4 regions of the Roseburia sp. 831b genome follow, and region 1 is predicted to be linked to each of the others. Evidence: predicted binding sites of a transcription regulator. Region 1 holds the regulator's gene; each other region holds the start of a gene.

Region 1 (3,211 bases):
ATCGCACCCTCCGGGACTGCCGTTAAGGTATGTTCTCCTTTTAACACGCAAATCACCTGGTAATCCTCTGCAAACTGCCTAGCTGTCTTAAGGCGGTCTGCTTCTACAAATGCCGTTTTTTGCTGACAGAGTCTGCCCATCTCACCCGGATGTGGCGTTACAATCACTTCCGCTTTGTGCTGCTTTAAAAGTTCCTGCTTTGCTACGAGGATATTTAGGGCATCTGCATCGAGCACAACCGGCACAGCCGCATTCGCTAACACAAGTTCTACGATTCTTTGTGCCACCTGTGATGTTCCAAGTCCTGGTCCACAGACAATTGCATCGACCGTCTGCAATTCATTTACAAATGTAGTTTCATCAAAACCTGTCTCCGGGTAAGTTTTTAGCACTGCTTCCGGCACTTTTTCCTGTAAAATCATCCGGTTTGCTTCCGGTGTCATCACTTTTACCAGGCCACATCCCATGCGGTATGCCGCTGTCACTGCAAATACAGCCGCACCTGCCATGTCCTTTTGTCCGGCAATGACAAGCACTTTTCCGTAAGTGCCTTTGTTCGAGTGCTTCTTTCTTTCCGGCAGCAGCGAAAGGTCTTCTTTCGTCAAAGAAACCACCGACGGACGAACCTTTCGCCAGCTTTTTGCATCGATTCCAATTTCCCGTACAAAAATCCTGCCACAAGCAGCACTTCCCGGCCACAGATACATTCCGACCTTGGCATAGGCATAAGTAACCGTTACATCTGCCTGCACACAGGTTCCTAATATTTTTCCATTTGTTGCCTGCACACCGGACGGAATATCAATCGAAAGCTTTACTGCTTCCATCTGATTCATCTGAGCGATAAAGTGCGCAGCTTCTCCGGTAATCTCTCTTGTCAATCCCACACCAAACAAAGCATCCACGATAAGGGTCGGTGAAAAATCATCCGGTATTTTCTCGCAAACCGGGATTCCATACGCTTTTAGGATTTCAAGCTGTAATTGCATGGATTCGCTATAACCGTGCTTTCCCTGTAACAGCACCACACAGACCTTCCTTTTCTTTTGAAAAAGCAGTCTCGCAACCGCTGCTCCGTCACCGCCGTTATTTCCGGTTCCACAAAATACAAGGGTTCTTTTGGTATCAAGCCCCTCCTCTTCCATGACGCGCACCGTCTCAAGTGCAGCACGTTCCATCAAAACAATCGATGGCACCTTAAAATGTTCTGTCGTGGCAAGGTCTATTTGTTTCATTTCATCTGCATTTACAAGATATTCCATCTTCCATCTCCATTCCAGAGCAAAAATAGCGCTTTACCAATGGCAAAGCGCTAAGTCGGTTATTCCTTTTCTTTTTTGTTCTTTACAATATTGTAGGATAACTGCATTAAGCTGTCTGATAAATGAACGTTCTCTACAACTACATCTTTATCGATTAATTCAAGATCAACATGTGCGAAATTCCAGATTGCATGAATTCCCAAATCCACAAGACGATTTGCAATGGCATCTGCCTTTTCTTTTGGCATGGTAAGTGCTGCAATATCAACTTTATTGTTCTTGCAAAACTCTTCCAGTTCATTTAACATGTGAACCTTAATTCCGCGAACGGTAACACCGTCCAATGCTGGATTTACATCAAATAATGCGGTAATGATAAACCCAAGTTTGGAAAATTTGGTGTAATTAGCAAGCGCCTGACCTAAATTACCGGCACCAATCACAATGATATTATGCTGCTGGTTCAGTCCTAAAATCTTTCCAATCTCTTCGTATAGGTACTTTACATTGTATCCATAACCCTGCTGACCAAAACCACCAAAGTTATTTAAATCCTGTCTGATCTGTGACGCTGTCACATTCATTCTTTTGCTCAAATCATTTGATGAAATACGCTCCACTCCATCATCTAACAATTCACCAAGGTAACGGTAATATCTTGGCATTCTTCGAATAACTGCCTGTGAAATCTCTTTTTCTTCCATATATATAAACATGCCTTTCTCTAAACTGCAAATTCGTGTGCCATAACCCTCTCACACGATTATACGAATAACATTATTATACTGATTTCTGAAAAAGATGTCAATGTGTCAAAAATTTAACTATCTATCATTTATAATTGCATTGACAGGTTTTCCCATTCTTCATATAAGGTTTCCAGACGTTCCCTGTACTGATTTTGCTTTGTGGTAAGTTCTCCTAGCTTTGCAGAGTTTGTCGCATTTTCCGGTTTTGCACACTCCGTATCAATCTGTTCAATCTCGCCCTCTAAGAACGCAATCTCATCCTCCGCCTTCTTTAGCGCATTCTCAATTTTTCGGATTTGTGCCTGCTTTGCCTTTTGTGCCTTCCAGTCCGTTTTTTGCTCGCTGTCTTTTTCAACTGTCTGCGCTGCTTCCTCTGGTTTCTTTACAAATTTCTCAGTCAGCTCGTCTCTTTTTTCCAGATAATAATCATAATTTCCAATGTAATTGACCAGTGTTTCCCCGGTTAATTCGATGATTCTTGTCGCTGTTTTGTTAATAAAATAACGATCATGGGAGACGAAAAATACCGTTCCGGTATATTGATTTAATGCGGACTCTAAAATTTCTTTTGAGGTAATATCCAAATGGTTAGTCGGCTCATCCAAAATCAAAAAGTTTGCATCCGAGAGCATTAATTTTGCCAAAGAGACACGTCCTCGCTCACCACCACTTAAATCCGCAATCCGCTTAAACACGTCATCTTCCGTAAACAAAAATGCCGCTAAGACATTTCGAATCTGTGTCTGGGTAAGGTTTGGATAATCGTCTGATATCTCTTCAAAAATGGTTTTCTCATGCGATAAGACCTGATGTTCCTGGTCGTAATAGCCGATGGAAACATTTGAGCCTAGTGTAACACTTCCAGCATCTGCCTCGATTAACTGGTTGATAATCTTTAGTATCGTCGTCTTTCCGGTTCCGTTATTTCCAATCAGTGCTACCCGTTCCCCACGCTTGATTTCAAAAGATAAATCGGAGAACAGGTGTCTTGACGGGTAGGATTTTGAAAGATGTTCGACGGTCAACACATCGTTTCCACTCACAACATTGGGCTCTAACACAATCTTGATATCGGCATTTTCTTCCGTCGGCTTCTCAATCCATTCTATCTTATCTAGCATCTTTTCGCGGCTTTCTGCACGGCGAATCGACTTCTCGCGGTTAAAAGAGCGAAGTTTTGTAATCACTTCCTCCTGGTGC
Region 2 (3,211 bases), 130 kb from region 1:
ATTTTTCTTTGAAAAAGCGTAAAAAGGAATCGACCTTCAAACGTCAGATAAATGATAAGTACCCCTTTTACTGGACAAAATCCGGTAAAAGGGGTTTTTTGTATGAAAAAGAAGATAGCATGCATTATTTTTTCTTCGTGAATTGTAAAAGCAAGTGGCTGATATAACGATGGAGTAATTCGTCGGAGTTGGAAAAATCATCGGTCAGTTCAAAATAAGAAATCTTATCTTTATATTCTTTGCGAAAAGCAGGGTGCATAATATCGGAAAACTGTGGAAGGAAAACGCCGCATTTCCGGTTATAACAGGTTGCAGGCTTAGCTTTTTGCCGGAATTCTTTTTCAACGTAGGAAGCGACACTCTTATGGATGGCACGGTCCTCGTTTGGCAGATAAAAATAATCCTTCGGGTTTGGATAGAAGAATTTCAATTCGCCTTCATAGATTCGGACTGCCAGTTTTAAAACGTTCTGATAAGCGGTCAGATGGATGTCCTGAAAGCGGCAGGACACGCGCTGTGGGACAAAAAAGTCATATTGCAGCGTAAAAATCAAATCCGTTCCATTGCTGCTGCCGTCAAAAGAGGAAAAAGGGACACATTCCAGGGAAAGAATCGAATAGTTCCCGGTAAAAAGCCTTGGGTAAGTCAAAACAGGCAGTAAGTCCACCATGTCGATGACATCCTCGTAATTATGCAATTTCAAAAAAGACAGAGTGTCAGATGATTTCTTTTTTACATAATCACGGTAAATGGGAATCAGCTGGCCGCCGTCAAAGGTATCCTCACGGCGGATTCCGAGAAAGTGTTCGACGGTTTTTTGCTTATAATTTGGAAGCTGAAAAAGAAATTTATATTGTGAAACAATTTTAAAAATGTCCAGATATTCAAAATTTGCAAAAGGGTCGGTAAGCTGATATTGTTCGCATTTTGCTTTTAGATAAGGAAGGTCAAATCCAACACCGTTAAAGCTGATGATGACAGAATAAGAGGAGATGAGCTCTAAAAATGCCAAAAGAACGTCCGCTTCCTCCTTCGGTTCTTCCGCAAAAAATTGATCGATATGTAAGGTATTTCCGATTCTTCTTGCGCATCCAATCAGATAGAGCGAGGTATGGGCAGGAGAAAATCCGGTTGTCTCAATATCGAAAAACAGAGAGGATTCTGTAAATATTTCGTCTGAAATCTGGTTAGAAGGAGAAAAGGGTAATTCGTTATGCCATGTTTTCATCGGGAAGCTCCTTTCGTTTTAAAATGAATGTATATTCGATAAAAGTTATGTGATGTCTGCCTTCTATTATAGCAAATATGCCCTCACAAAAGAAGAGAAAATCACTCATTTACGGACGCAACTTTGTGAAGAAAATGACAATTGGTAAAAATTGTATACTTATAAAAACTATCTAATGAATTTGTATATAATTGTTAAAAAATTGTCAATAAGTTCTAAAAAAAATACAAAAACTTGTTATATTTTTATGTATAAAAAAAACAATTATGTTATAATTATTATGATAGCAATCTATGGTGAAACATAGATCAATGCAATACAAAAAAAGAGAAAGTGGGGCACGTAAAATGGGTACTAAAACATTTAAAGGTGGCATCCATCCTTTTGAAGGAAAGGAACTAGCAAAAGACCAGCCAATCGTGGAAGTTCTACCCAAAGGTGAACTGGTATATCCGTTATCACAGCATATCGGAGCGCCAGCCAGCCCAATTGTAGCTGTAGGAGATACTGTATTAAAAGGACAGAAGATTGCGGAAGCAGGTGGATTTGTATCTTCGCCTATTTATGCATCTGTTTCCGGTACAGTAAAGGCAATTGAAAAACGCCGTGTTACAGTTGGAGATATGGTGAATTCCATCGTGATTGACAATGATGGGGAATTTAAGGAAGTGGAGTACACACCTTGTGAAGATGTGAAATCTCTTTCCAAAGAAGAGATTATTCATAAGGTACAGGAGGCAGGCGTTGTTGGTATGGGAGGCGCAGGTTTCCCGACACATGTCAAGTTGTCTCCAAAGGAACCGGAAAAGATTGAGTACATTATTGCAAACTGTGCAGAATGTGAACCATATCTTACCGCTGATTACCGTCGTATGATGGAGAATCCGGAAGAATTAGTAGAAGGTATGAGAATCATCCTTCAGCTGTTTGACAATGCAAAAGGTATTTTCGGTATCGAGAATAACAAACCAGATTGTATTGAAAAATTACAGGAATTAACAAAAGACGAACCAAGAATGGAAGTTTGTGCTTTAGAGACCAAATATCCACAGGGTGGTGAGCGTCAGTTGATTTTTGCAACGACTGGAAGAAGCATCAATTCCAAGATGCTCCCGGCAGACGCAGGCTGTATCGTAGACAACGTCGAGACCATTATTGCAATCTACAATGCAGTAAAACTTGGCAAACCTGTCATGCAGCGTGTATCAACAATTACCGGTGATGCAATTACAAAACCTGGCAACTTCTTATACAGCATCGGTACCAATTATGCAGAGCTTGTAGAAGCAGCCGGCGGATTTAAGGTAACTCCGGAGAAGATTATTTCCGGTGGTCCTATGATGGGATTTGCAATGTTCTCACTTGACATCCCGACAACAAAGACATCATCCTCACTGCTTTGTTTTGCAACGGATGAAGTTGCGGCAGTAGAGCCATCTGCATGTATCAATTGTGGACGCTGTGTAGAGGCATGTCCGGAACAGCTGATTCCATCCAGACTGGCAAAATTCTCAGATCATGGAGATGCCGAGACTTTTGAAAAATGGAATGGATTAGAGTGTGTAGAATGCGGAAGCTGCAGTTACGCCTGTCCTGCAAAGAGACAGCTCGCACAGTCCATTAAGACCATGAAGAAACAGGTGTTAGCAGCCAAGAGAGCGGCAGCTGCAAAAAAATAATCATAGTTTGAAAAACAAAAAATACAGAGAAAGAGGTGGATTACTGTGAGTGATTTATATCATGTATCATCATCACCACACGTTCGTGCCAAAGATACCACAAGCAGAATTATGCTGTATGTTGTGATTGCATTGCTTCCAACAAGTTTGTTTGGTATTTATAACTTTGGTTACAAAGCTTTAATTTTAATTTTAGTAACAATTGCAAGCTGTCTTGCATCTGAATGGGTGTTTGACAAGATTGTACATAAAAAGAGTTCTATCGGCGACATGAGCGCTGTTGTAACAGGTTTACTTTTAGCAT
Region 3 (3,211 bases), 520 kb from region 1:
CTGTAACACCACCGGACTGAGCAAATCTCTTTCCATAGATGGAAGATTCCTGGTAATTATTTTCATCTGGTTTTAAGATGACATTCTTTGCACTCATGATGGCGCGAATCTCGCTGTATGTTAATACATAGTCTGCATTTCCATCAATCTTCTGGTCTGCCACTTCTGATTTTTTTGCAACACATGGTCCGATGAATACAGTTACGGCATCTGGATCTTTTGCTTTTACCATACGGGAAACTGCACACATTGGAGAAATGGTAGTTGAAATATTATCTGCCAACTCTGGGAAGTGTTTTCTAACCATATTTACAAATGCAGGACAGCAGGATGTCACTTTCTTCTTTCCTTCTTTGTAAGCTTCTGCCCATTCTTCTGCTTCATAGGCAGCTGTCATATCTCCGCCAAGACCTACTTCGATGAATCCGTCAAATCCAACTTCTTTCATCGCCTGTTTCCAGCTGTTCATTGTAATGTCAGCACCAAACTGTCCCTCTGTTGCAGGAGCAGCCATTGCATATACTTTCTTATTCGATTTTAATGCCTCGATAACATCTACGATAGAAGTCTTAGAACCGATTGCACCGAATGGACAGCTATGGATACATTTTCCACAACGGATGCATTTCTTTTCGTCAATCACAGAAATTCCATATTCATCATATGTAATCGCATTAACCGGACAACTGAACTTACAAGGTCTCTTCAAATGAGCGATTGCATTGTATGGACAGGCCTGGGCACATTTTCCACACTCTTTACATTTTGCAGGATCGATATGGGAACGATGACGTCCCGGCTCAATTGCACCAAACTTACATGCATTGATACATGCTTTTCCAAGACAGTTCTGGCAGTTCTCTGTTACTGTGTAACTTGAGATTGGACAGTCTTCACAGGCAGAACTGATTACCTGAATTACATTTCCATCATCGACTGGTCCTGGAGCCTTGCCTTCTGCAAGTCTGACTCTCTGTCTGATAATCTCACGCTCTTTGTAAATACAGCAGCGGAACTGTGCAGCTGGTCCTGGAATCAGTTCCATCGCTATGTACTCTTTCTTCTCATCCAATTCACCGGCGAATGCAAGGCGCGCCACCTCATGAAGTACATCATGTTTAATTTTAATTACATTTTCGTCAGCATACATCGTATTTTTTACCTCTCTATATTTCGTTCGTTAATTTTTTAACCATCTTATGCATTATAACTTAATTGTATGGAATTGAAAACCCCTATTTATGTTTTTATTGAAATACATATGGGTGCAATTTCTTCTAGAAAAAAGAGACTGTAACACACTTTTTGCATTACAGCCTCTCTTCTCTTTCCTCTAAAAATGAACTGGTTAAATCAATTTCTCTTAGAATGGATTTTCCGTTGGATACATCATGCCTGACGGCTGGTTGAAGTTGATGTCTTCCATCGGAACCCCTAAATATTTGAATACGTCAAACAGTGCTTTTCCGTAATGGCCGAATGCTACGGCTCCGTGATGCGGATAGTTCTTCTCAATCAGTACGTGGCGATAGAATCTTCCCATTTCCGGGATTGCAAATACGCCGATGGCGCCAAAGGAACGTGTTGCAACCGGAAGCACCTCTCCCTGTGCCACGTAAGCGCGGAGCTTGTTATCGGATGTTGACTGTAAGCGGAAGAATGTGATGTCTCCAGGAATAATATCTCCCTCTAAGGTTCCGTTTGTCACTTCGATTGGAAGGCTTCTTGCCATAATCATCTGATATTTCATCTCGTGGAAGGATAACTTGCTTGAACAGGTATTTCCACAGTGGAATCCCATAAAAGTATCTGTATGTTTGTAGTTGAATTTTCCTTCGATGGATTCTTTGTACATATCCTTTGGTACGGAGTTATTGATATCTAATAAAGTAACGGCATCTTCGCTGACGCAGGTTCCGATAAACTCGCTTAATACGCCATAGATATCCACTTCACAGGATACCGGGATTCCTCTTCCGGTCAGACGGCTGTTGACATAGCATGGAACAAAACCAAACTGTGTCTGGAATGCAGGCCAGCATTTTCCGGCGATGGCAACATACTCACGATAACCTTTGTGTGCTTCTACCCAGTCTAATAAGGTCAATTCATACTGTGCTAATTTGGATAAAATCTCCGGTTTCTTATTGCCGGCACCTAATTCTTTTTCCATATCTGCTACAACAGCAGGGATTCTTTTATCTCCGGCATGCTTGTTGAATGCTTCAAAAAGGTCTAACTCGGAATTTTCTTCAATCTCAACACCTAAGTTATATAACTGTTGGATTGGTGCGTTACAAGCCAAAAAGTTGGTTGGTCTTGGTCCAAAAGAAATAATTTTTAATTTGGATAAACCATCAACTGCTCTTGCGATTGGCAAAAATTCATGAATCATATCGGCGCAGTCCTCGGCATCTCCAACCGGATACTCTGGAATATAAGCACCTACATTTCTTAACTTTAAGTTATAGCTTGCGTTTAACATACCACAGTATGCATCACCACGTCCCTGAATAAGGTTATCCTGTGTCTCTTCGGCTGCTGCCACAAACATCTTTGATCCTTCAAAATGTTTTGCAAGCAGAGTCTCTGAAATCTCAGATCCAAAGTTTCCAAGGTAAACGCAAAGTGCGTTACAGCCTGCTTTTTGGATGTCCTCTAACGCCTGCACCATATGAATTTCGCTCTCCACGATACAAATTGGACATTCGTAGATGTCAGCTGCGTCATATTTGTCTGTGTATGCTTTTACCAAAGCTTTTCTTCTGTCAACGGATAATGATTCCGGGAAGCAGTCTCTTGATACTGCTACGATTCCTACTTTTACTTTTGGGATGTTATTCATGTTCTTTTCCTTCATATATAGTTCTTATATAATCTTATCAAACAAATTCTTGCATGCCGGATAGATGTTGCGGTACTGCTGATACCTTGCCTCATATTTTGCGGCAAGCTCCGGTTCCGGCTCGATGGTCTCGACCACTTTTACAATCTGTGTGGCTGCCTGCTCTACATTTTCGTAGGCACCGCATGCAACTGCGGCAAGCATCGCTCCACCTAGAGACGGTCCTTCTTCTGTCTCTAACACATCCACCTTGATATTTAAGATGTTTGCAATCATTTTCTTCCAAAGCGGGCTTTTCGCACCACCACCGCAGATTTTGGTCCGCTCAATTTTAAGTCCTAATTTCTTGGCAACCTCAAAAGAATC
Region 4 (3,211 bases), 530 kb from region 1:
AACGAAACCGTTATCTTCTGCCTTCTGGAAGATTTCTAATGCTTCTTCTTTTGTGATGTAATGACCACCTTTGTTTGTCTGAACAACATAGTCAGCCATATCACCAACAGCGATACACCAATCATCCGGATCATCTGCACAGCCTTCTTCATAAGTTGTACGGGAACGACGGCAAGAACATGGGCTTGCTGCATATTTTCCTTCATATTTATCTAACCAATGAGAGATATGCTCGATAGAGATTGACTGGTTCTCCATCTCGATTGCTTTCTCTACCGGAATAACGTGCATACCGATACCTGCTCCACCTTCTGGAACCATAGGTGTTACTTTTTCAAGTGGTAAGCGGCTCATACGCTCGAAGAAACGTCCCATCTCAGGATGCTCTTCTAACATTTTTAAGTTCATGTTACCAAATTCTGCACTACCTGGAACGAACATTGGTAAAACGTACTGTTTTTCGTGCTGTGGGTTCTCCCAGTTATACTCTAATACACCATTTACAGACATCTGCTCTAACAGTTCTTCACAGTGTTTTCTATCCATTCCACTGATTTTTACCATCTGGTCTAATGTCTTTGGCTTACGAACGCCGCCCATCTTTAAGGCAAGCTCTGCCATCTCGTCTGTACACATTGCTGCAAGACCCCAGTATTCTGGATCATATTTTGTGATTTTTACAAGACCTAATTTCTGTTTTGGACGGTCTGTAACCATCTTTGCAAGCTTTACGATTGCAGGACGCTCTACTTCTTTTTCAATAAACTCTGGTACGAAATTTCCTAATGGATCTGCCATTTGTTATCCTCCTTTAGAATAAACACTTGTTAATTATCTTCTTTTTCCCTTTGGCATCCCACTCGGTTGGCCGGGTTTGTTTGTTTTTCTTATCGTTGCCTGAGTAAAACCCTCCCGAGGGGATATTTTATTCAAAATACAACCACTTGTCTTAGGGGCAAGTGGTGCATTGAAATCAAGTCATAACTGTTTTTATTTTTGATATTCTTTTATCTGGGTACGAATCCAGTTCGCCCAATCCTCAAATCCTTCTCCTGTCTTCGCAGAGACGAAAAAAATTTCGGCGTTCGGATTTAATTCATGAATCCGCTCCGTTACCGCCTCTTTGCTAAACTCATCGAAAACAGCCAAGGTATCGCATTTGTTAATCAATACGACATCACATACGGAAAACATCAACGGATATTTTAATGGTTTGTCGTCACCCTCCGGAACTGACAAAATCATGGCGTTCTTGGTACTTCCGGTATCAAACTCTGCCGGGCAGACCAGATTTCCGACGTTCTCTAACACAACAAAATCAAGGTCCTTTGTGCCAAACTCACGCATTCCCTGTCTGGTCATATCTGCATCCAGATGACACATTCCACCGGTATGTACCTGAATGGCACGTGCACCGGCTTCCACAATGGTCGCCGCGTCGACATCTGAATCAATATCCGCCTCCATGACACCAATCCTAATCTCATCCTTTAGCATGGAGATTGTACGAACCAAAGTTGTCGTCTTTCCAGCTCCCGGCGATGACATCAGATTTAATAAAAATGTGCCCTCTTCCTTAAGCTCAGCGCGCAGCTTGTCAGCATCTGCATTGTTGTCTTCAAAAATGCTTCTCTTTACATCGATAACTTTAAAGTCGCTCATTTCCAAACCTCCGTTGTTGATTGATGTGGTTATACCTATATGCGATATATCGCTTGGTCATACCTCATGGATTGACAATATTTTAACACACTTTTTCCCAAAAATCAACGCTATATTACGGATTTTTACATTTTCTTCCTGGTATGTGTTGTTACTTTTTTATAGTTGGTATCTGGTATGACCAGTGACACGATATCCGTTTTCCGTGAATCCGCACAAAAAATTTTTCCTCTTTTTTACATTATATCATATATATTTGTGACTTTTTTCCTATTTTCGCAATGAATTGTACAAAAAAGGAATATACTCAAGGTAGGTTTCCTCAAACTCTTTTTGTTTTGCAAGATTGATTTCCGTTGTGATTTTGCGGATTGTATCCACTTCACACTTTCCATCTGCTTCCATTGCATAGCGATGCAGGCCACTAAGCACCGTGTTTCCGACCGGCACAATTCTTTCTTTTATCTGCTCCGGGAAGATTCCAAGAAAAACTGCAGTCTCCACATTCAGCTCATTTCCAAAACCTCCGGCAAGATACAACGTATCCACCTCACTCCAGGTGACTCCCATTTCTATTAACAACAGCTCCATTCCGGCTCTCACCGCTGCCTTTGCAAGCTGGACTTCCCTGACATCCTGCTGCAAAAATGTGATTCCGGGTGCAATTTTATACCCGCTTTCCCGGAATGGTTCCACCAACGTCCCATTTTCATCCATCAGATTTTGTTTCAAAAGCTCTGCCGTAAGCTGCAGGACACCACTTCCGCAGATTCCGACCGGTGTTCTTTTTCCAATCGTCTTGTAATGGCATCTTCCATGCTCTATTTTGACCGTGTGAATCGCGCCCTCGATTCCAGGTACGCCACAGGATATGTTTCCGCCCTCGAATGCCGGTCCGGCCGCAACGGACGTTGCCAGGATGCTCTCACGATTTCCAAGTGCCATCTCCCCATTCGTGCCAAGGTCTACAAAAAGTGAAATCCCTTCTTTTTTCTCCATCTCGCAGTCATATAACCCTGCCACAATATCTGCGCCAACAAACGCTGAAATCCCCGGAAATACCGTCACCTTACACGTTAGTTCTTCCGTTCCAAACAATTCACGAAAAGAAAGATTTTGCCAGTCAATGCTTACCGGTGTAAAGGGGTAGCTGCCCAGTTTTTCCGTGGAAAATCCCATCAGAAAATGTTCCATCGTCGTGTTTCCGGCTATAAGAACGTCTGTTATCTTCTCCCGGTCAATCTTTGCCTTTTTCCAAAGACGGCGGATTCCGTTTAACACATCCTGCCGCAAGGTCTGCTCCAGGAGCGCCCTGTTTTTCGTCTGTGCCTGCCGGATTCTTGAAAGGACATCCGCGCCAAACGAGACTCCATGATTTCTCCCTGTCTCGGCGCAAAGTACCTCTCCCGTCTCCCTTTTCACGAGCCAGAATGCCAGTGTGGTTGTTCCTATATCAACTACAATTACATATGTAGTTATTTTCACTTCCCCCGGCTTCTCATTCTCAGTTCTACGCACCCTGCCGGAAGATAAAATATGCATCTTCTCC

Evidence for each region. Region 1 encodes Rex, which represses fermentation and respiration genes when NADH is low (regulators of the CRP and FNR family bind a similar motif). Its sites were predicted from a motif close to ATTGTTAANTANTTAACAAT; they were not measured.
Region 2: rsxC (electron transport complex subunit RsxC) is a predicted target of Rex. The motif match lies at 1,419-1,438, and genes of this name have one in related genera.
Region 3: BIV16_RS07720 (4Fe-4S dicluster domain-containing protein) is a predicted target of Rex. The motif match lies at 1,177-1,196, and genes of this name have one in related genera.
Region 4: hypB (hydrogenase nickel incorporation protein HypB) is a predicted target of Rex. The motif match lies at 1,733-1,752, and genes of this name have one in related genera.

The regions. Positions count from the first base shown of each region.
Region 1 covers NZ_CP135162.1:1,113,270-1,116,480, reverse strand. The annotation lists gene BIV16_RS05135 (bifunctional ADP-dependent NAD(P)H-hydrate dehydratase/NAD(P)H-hydrate epimerase) at 1-1,262, opposite strand, end outside; gene BIV16_RS05130 (redox-sensing transcriptional repressor Rex) at 1,322-1,966, opposite strand; gene BIV16_RS05125 (ABC transporter ATP-binding protein) at 2,098-3,211, opposite strand, start outside.
Region 2 covers NZ_CP135162.1:1,245,110-1,248,320, reverse strand. The annotation lists gene BIV16_RS05805 (CheR family methyltransferase) at 1-22, shown strand, start outside; gene BIV16_RS05800 (ribonuclease H-like domain-containing protein) at 125-1,228, opposite strand; gene rsxC (electron transport complex subunit RsxC) at 1,576-2,907, shown strand; gene BIV16_RS05790 (RnfABCDGE type electron transport complex subunit D) at 2,953-3,211, shown strand, end outside.
Region 3 covers NZ_CP135162.1:1,633,577-1,636,787, forward strand. The annotation lists gene BIV16_RS07720 (4Fe-4S dicluster domain-containing protein) at 1-1,150, opposite strand, end outside; gene BIV16_RS07725 (L-fucose/L-arabinose isomerase family protein) at 1,364-2,845, opposite strand; gene xylB (xylulokinase) at 2,870-3,211, opposite strand, start outside.
Region 4 covers NZ_CP135162.1:1,644,380-1,647,590, forward strand. The annotation lists gene BIV16_RS07755 (FAD-dependent oxidoreductase) at 1-798, opposite strand, end outside; gene hypB (hydrogenase nickel incorporation protein HypB) at 991-1,662, opposite strand; gene BIV16_RS07765 (ASKHA domain-containing protein) at 1,933-3,211, opposite strand, start outside.